DNA from 3 places in the Anabaena sp. EIM26 genome. Region 2 is predicted to be linked to each of the others. Evidence: predicted binding sites of a transcription regulator. Region 2 holds the regulator's gene; each other region holds the start of a gene.
What was found. The regulator NtcA, encoded in region 2, controls nitrogen genes in cyanobacteria. The targets are predictions, from matches to a motif close to TNTGTANNNNNNNNTACANA.

Region 1: gifA (glutamine synthetase inactivation factor IF7A) is a predicted target of NtcA. The motif match lies at 1,238-1,257, and genes of this name have one in related genera.
Region 3: AC012T_RS10240 (DUF3155 domain-containing protein) is a predicted target of NtcA. The motif match lies at 1,482-1,501, and genes of this name have one in related genera.

The regions. Positions count from the first base shown of each region.
Region 1 is NZ_CM172472.1:304,786-307,057, reverse strand. Features, by position in the region: gene glnA (type I glutamate--ammonia ligase) at 1-884, shown strand, start outside; gene gifA (glutamine synthetase inactivation factor IF7A) at 972-1,172, opposite strand; gene AC012T_RS01225 (class I SAM-dependent methyltransferase) at 1,542-2,272, shown strand, end outside.
Region 2 is NZ_CM172472.1:3,483,607-3,485,878, forward strand. Features, by position in the region: gene AC012T_RS15180 (DUF3084 domain-containing protein) at 1-788, opposite strand, end outside; gene ntcA (global nitrogen regulator NtcA) at 1,032-1,703, opposite strand; gene fabI (enoyl-ACP reductase FabI) at 2,083-2,272, shown strand, end outside.
Region 3 is NZ_CM172472.1:2,369,371-2,371,642, forward strand. Features, by position in the region: gene AC012T_RS10230 (DUF3611 family protein) at 1-36, opposite strand, end outside; gene AC012T_RS10235 (cofactor assembly of complex C subunit B) at 174-704, shown strand; gene AC012T_RS10240 (DUF3155 domain-containing protein) at 1,135-1,452, opposite strand; gene AC012T_RS10245 (GAF domain-containing sensor histidine kinase) at 2,120-2,272, shown strand, end outside.

The DNA.
Region 1 (2,272 bases), 2.8 Mb from region 2:
AAGGTTACTTCCCCGTACCACCAACGGATAGCTTTCAAGATATGCGGACAGAAATGCTGCTAACTATGAAAGACTGTGGTGTACCCATTGAAAAACAACACCACGAAGTTGCTACAGGTGGTCAGTGTGAATTAGGTTTCCGCTTTGGTAAGTTAATCGAAGCTGCTGACTGGCTGATGACTTATAAATATGTCATCAAGAACGTTGCCAGAAAGTACGGTAAAACCGTCACCTTCATGCCAAAACCAATTTTTGGTGATAATGGTTCCGGTATGCACTGTCACCAATCTATTTGGAAAGGTGGACAACCTTTATTTGCCGGTGACAAGTATGCTGGCATGAGCGAAATGGGATTGTACTACATTGGTGGTATTCTTAAGCACGCTCCAGCATTGTTGGCAATCACCAACCCCACTACAAACTCCTACAAACGTTTAGTACCGGGTTATGAAGCACCAGTAAACTTGGCTTATTCCCAAGGCAACCGTTCTGCTTCTGTACGGATTCCCTTGTCTGGTAATAACCCCAAAGCCAAGCGGTTAGAGTTCCGTTGTCCAGATGCCACCTCTAACCCCTATTTAGCCTTTGCTGCCATGCTTTGCGCTGGTATTGATGGCATTAAGAACAAAATCCATCCTGGTGAACCCTTAGATAAGAATATCTATGAACTTTCTCCAGAAGAATTGGCGAAAATTCCTTCTACACCAGGTTCTTTAGAATTGGCATTAGAAGCACTCGAAAACGATCACGCTTTCTTAACAGAAACTGGTGTATTCTCAGAAGATTTCATCCAAAACTGGATTGACTACAAACTCGCTAACGAAGTTAAGCAAATGCAGTTACGTCCTCATCCTTACGAATTCTTCTTATATTACGATTGCTAATTGCAACGAGTAGTAAAGCAAATTTGCAAGCCACCCTTGAGGGTGGCTTTTTTTCAATCTGTTAGTTTAAGCATTCAAACAAAAGTCTTAGCTCATAGATGCGTGACTGCTACTATAAATTGTTTGTGTAGTAGGATCTATCTTCCCTTGAATGGGGTTCCAATAATGGGATAGTTCTTCAGGAAGACCGAGTTCTTGTGCAGCACGCATCAGCATTGATTGTTGACGGTTCTTAACTTGCTGATGTTGACGTACCATTAACGCACGAGATTTTTCTTGAATAGACATAACTACAGTCCTCACTATTTCTTACTAATAGAATTTTTTCCTTACCCATTTATAGTAACAGGATTTCTGTAGCGTATGCTACGGAATTGAAAATAATTTACAAAAATTTACACTTGAGCGATCGCTATACTTCTATAGGACTTATGCACAACACAACGAAAGTAGCGGTAATTCATGAATTACCGCTACGGAAGAATCAGCTTTTCGGTCACATCTTGCGTAAGTCCTGTTCTACTTGCTGTATGTAATATCGTGGATCAATCCAAGAATTATACGTAGTTGAAGACGAGTATTTATTTCCAAAAAGCTTTATTCTTGATGGTGATTCCAATACAATAATTGACGGTAATAAAGTTTAATCTATTGTTTATGTCAGACACCTTAACCAAGCTGACCTATCAGACTTTTCAACAAGGAAAGAATTACTTCAGCTTTGCTCATAAAATTTTAACTTCACAATTAAGAAACTTAGTGCATCCCACACTAGCGCAAACGAGCCAACTTATACCTCAAGAGGTAATACCCAAACTGCGAAACAGATTAAATCAGCTACTAGAAACTGACTGGCAGGATGCAGAAAAAGGAATATATCCGACTAGTGTATTATTTGATAATCCTTGGGAAGATTTTTTCCGCTATTATCCATTAATTTGGCTAGATTTACCCCTAATCTGGGAACGATCCATAAAAAATAGCCAACAAGACTTTTCACCAGAAATAGATAAAGACAGTTATCCTAGTTACTATTTGCAGAATTTTCATCATCAAACTGATGGTTATTTGAGTAACCTATCAGCCAATTTATATGACTTACAGGTGGAACTTTTGTTTGGGGGTTCAGCTGATGCCATGCGACGACGTATTCTCGCCCCGCTGAAAAGCGGTTTGGCAAAATTTCAGTTTCTGTCGCCAAAACAAATCCGAATTCTAGATGTAGCTTGTGGTACTGGGCGGACTCTGAAGATGATACGCGCAGCTTGTCCTCAAGTTTCTTTATATGGTACAGATTTGTCGCCAGCTTATTTACGTAAATCTAATGAGCTATTGTCTCTAGATCCGTTGGAATTACCACAACTTTTACAGGCAAATGCTGAAAAATT
Region 2 (2,272 bases):
CGAGATTCTCTAGTAGCAATGACTTGCTCTCGATTTTTAATGTCTAGATTGCGATTTTGAATAAGTTTATCTAACTGAGTAATTTTCTGATCACGCTTTTCAATCGCTTCTTGACGATTAGCAAGTTCGCGATCGCGTTTTTCAATAGCTGTCTTCGCTTCGTCAATGGCTTTTTTCGCTTCCACATACAATCGCTGGCGTTCTGTCTTTAATTGTTCAACTGCTGCCTGTAATGTCTTACGCTGATTATAAAGGTTTTCTAATTCTCCTCTGGCTTGTTGGTACTGACTCGCCACTTCCCCCAGTTGGCTTTGAGTACCTTGGAGTTGAGCTTGCGTTTTAGCTTGTTGGCTAATGGTGCGATTAAGTTGAGCTTGTGTTATCCGTTGTTTGGCATTCGCCGCTTGCAAGGACTGATTAATTTTCTGTAAATCTTGTTGTGCCCGGGTTTGTTCTTTCCTGGCTTGATTGAGCTTGTCTTCTACCTGACTTTTTTCCGTTTCTGCGGTTTTGAGTTGTTCTCGCTTATTTCTGAGGTCATTTTGAATGTCCTCTAATTCAAATACTCCTTTCCGCAATCCTTCATCAGCAGCAAATAAAACCGCTAGAGTTGATGCAGAAATCAAACCACCAGTAAAAATAGTAACTAGTACCGCCGTTTTTTTGGGACGTAGGTTGAAAAGTGAGAGACGTGCCTTGCCAACTCGTGTGCCAATGCGATCGCCCACGGTGGCAATTACGCCTCCCAAAATTAAAATTGCTGCAATGAGGATGTACCCAGTGGCCATCTTTAACTACCGTTCACGGAGCGTGCCGGAGGCATAATCTTTCCAGATACAGCCTACTACTTTCAACCATAGTCTGTGGGAAAAAGAAGATTGACAAAAGCATGAATTACTCAATTTTTAGATTTACCTCTAATTGTTTGGGAAATGGGGAATGGGGAATGGGTATCGGAGATTGAGGTTATAAATAAATTTCCCCTGATCCCTGTCACCTGTCACCTATTCCCTGCCCCCTGTTCCCTAACTTTATGTAAATTGCCTACTTAAAGTTACAGGTTTATGCACAGTAATCTTCTTTTTGTGGATCGAAATCATTTTTTTCTCACGTAAATCTCCCAGTAACCTGGTGACAGTAACGCGAGTTGAACCAATTGCTTCAGCGATCGCTTGATGAGATAACTTCAAATCAATTGTGATGCCATCAGCGCAAGGTACACCAAAATCTCGACAAAGAATTAATAAAAAACTCACCAATCTAGAACCCATATCTCGGTGAGCAAGCGTTTCAATCATCATCTCTGTCTGAAGAATCCGCGAAGAAAGACCCCGCAGCATTAACATAGATAATTCTGGATTTTCCTTGAGCGCTTGCTCAACTTGTTCAATTGGTGCTGAAAGCAATTCTACAGCGGTAAATGCCACCGCATGGTAAAATCTATCTGATTTATTGCCCGTTAGCAACGACAACACACCAAAAACGCTATTTTCCCGTAGCAGCGCTACCGTTATTTCTTCTCCTGCCTCGTATACCCTGGAAAGTTTTACAGCACCCTTGAGAAGAAAATAAACTCGTTCGGCAGGATCGCCAGGAAAAAAGATCGTTTTGTTGCGTTCAAACGTTTCCACAACCGGAGGAAACGCTCCGGTCGCCATCTGACGAAAAACATTTGCTAGGGCTTTATCTTGTGTCACGATCATCTCCCTTCCCCTACCCAATGCCGGAAAAACAAAAACTGATTACCTAAGAATACACCTGAAAAATCAAGAAAGCACCGTCAACCTTTTTGTTTTTTCCTATACTCAAATTTGCTGCTTTATAGCCATTTGTTTATTATGATACCTAATTCTTGTTATTTTTAGCCATCAATTGTTCATAAGTAGTTTCAAAACCTCAAGTTAAAAGGTTTTTTTCTATAAAAACTTCCGATATCTTTATAACTTCTTAAACAATCAGCAAAAATTTTGTTGCACTCAGCACCCTAATTAATTAGATTTATTGAAAATCACGTCGCCAACAAAGTCAAAATAGGCTCAGATTCTAGTATGCTCCTATTGATTGATCAAATTAACAATTTCTATGCTGAATCTGTCCGGAAAAAACGCCCTAGTAACAGGTATTGCCAATAATCGCTCCATCGCCTGGGGTATTGCCCAACAACTCCACAATGCAGGTGCTAACTTGGGTATTACCTATTTGCCAGATGAAAAAGGCAAATTCGAGAAAAAAGTCTCAGAATTAGTAGAACCCCTCAATCCCAGCTTGTTCC
Region 3 (2,272 bases), 1.1 Mb from region 2:
GAGATTAGTTGATGGGGTTTCGGAGTTTTGTGACATAAAAAACTGGGGATTGGGGACTGGGGATTGGGGATTGCTAAAAAACAATTATTGTATACGCTTAAAATCCCGACAATCCTCATCAATAATAATTGATAATAAGTAAGTCTGATCCAGTCAAAAAGTAACAATTAATTATGGATACTGCTATTGTGCCATCTACTTTCCTGCTAACTTTGTTGTTATCAGTGGGGTTATTCTTTTTTATTCGCGCTTCTACTAAAGACCGCATAGAAAGAGCGCAATTAATATCTGAGCAAGACGAAGCCGCTTTAATGAGCCAATTGAAGGAATATTTTTTATCCCGATCCTATCGGGTGACATCTGTAGATAAAGAAAAGAATCAAGTGACTTTTGAAGGGTTTGTCAGACCTAGCTGGTTTTTAGCTATATTTTTGACTTTTTTAGCTGCTGTTGGCTTTGCTTGTCTATCACTAGTTTTAGCTCAACTTTTTTCTAGTCAAAGTCCATTTTTATTTTCTTTAGTGCTGCTGTCACCTTTAAGTGGTATATTTTATTGGCAAAAATCTGGAAGACTTGAGAAAGTGTCACTCAAAATGGAATCAATCCAAAGGGAACAACACTCCTCAAGTAAAATAACTGTGATTGGCCATCGAGATGAACTTGCTGAGTTACAGAGGGCTTTACAGTTAGAGATGGTTGATTGAATCTTGGTTGCTAAGACAATCACCTAATGATCAAGTGCGGACTTCTGACTGACTGTTGAAAAAACGGAACAGTAGGGAGGAGGCAAAACAAATCTAGTGTTGGCAGTTTTTCTTACGACTTCTGTCGTAGGGAAAATTTTAGATTGGTTGACAGAGAGTCTTGGCAATCCAAATCATGTTAACACGATTAAAATGCTTTTAAATGCGTTTTTCTCTGTTGCTACTCCCTGCTGCATCAGCATACTAGATATCAACTCCGGCAACTGAGTCGGCTGCAAAGGAGTGGATGTTCCAATTTGGAGAAGCTCTACTGGCAGTTCAGCTACAAACTTAAAAAAAATTGAATTTTTGCATAAACTGAGCAATTTTGCCAGTTAATTAATGTCAGAGTCAGAAGTCAGATTCAATGCGGAAGAGGATCATTTAGATGTTAACGACTGCCCACAGTCACTAATTCTTGACCAGCAGGAGGTTCCAAAACTCGCAGGCTGGGAAACAAGAAATGATTTTCTTCTACGTATTGAGCGCCAAACAGACCTTTTTCAGCCCAGAAATAACGGTCTGTGGTGTGTTCGTTTCTTTTTACAAGTAGCAAGGCAGGAGGCAGGATACCCTCAGCTTGAATGAATTTTCTTGCTGCTGTCACAGGTTTATCTTCGCCACTCTCGATGCTATATTGAGGCACGTGTTCTAAAATCCGTCGTCCTTCTTGGCGACGACGACTTTTCCGTTTACGTCTCCTTGCCAACCTATTGTCCTCCTCTTTCAAGCTAAAAGATTGTAGTCATAGCTACAAAACCCGTCGTAATTATATGAGTTATAGTTTAAAAAATCAATAGTTTTTAATGTTTTGATACAACAAAATTTATCGGTTTGAACTTTAGAAAAAATATTACTAGGTTGTGTGGGAAGGCAGGAGGCAGAAAATAGGAGTTATAGGGGAAGAAAGGTTGTTTGAGCAGATGAGTGAACCTTTTTAACCGGATCTTTCTTTTTGCTATGCTTGACTAAAAATATCATTCCCGGAAATAAAGCATTAATGAGAAGATTTAGGTAAGCTTGATAAGATGAGATAGTAAACAACTTGGTGTCTTTTCTAATTTTCTCTGCTAGTGGAGCATAGGAAAAAATAACTATCTACTAAAAAAGCTGAAAAATCTGATATACAGCAGAATTCAGGAGTCAGGAGTCGGAAGAGTTGTGAGTACCAAGTACCGTTAGCGGTAGCGTGGCGTTTAGCCTGTACCGAGTGCTTGACTCTCCTTCTTACTCATTACTCGTTACTCATCGGTCTGTACTGGCTTGGTGTCTGGCTTTGAATTTAGATTCTGTACGTCATTGATCTGTAATCTGCTGTAGCTTTCTTCCTTCCTGCCTTCTTGTACTAGTCCTTAATTCTGAGTAAAAACTAAAAAATGTTAATGTCTGCCAGTTCTGATTTTATTGCTCTGTGTCGAGAGCAAATATCGCTGCTAACCCAAGGACTGGGAGCGTCTTTGAGTGTTGTATATTTAACGCAGGAATTGGTAGAAACTTCTACGGGTGAGGCACAACTAATTCCGGTGGTT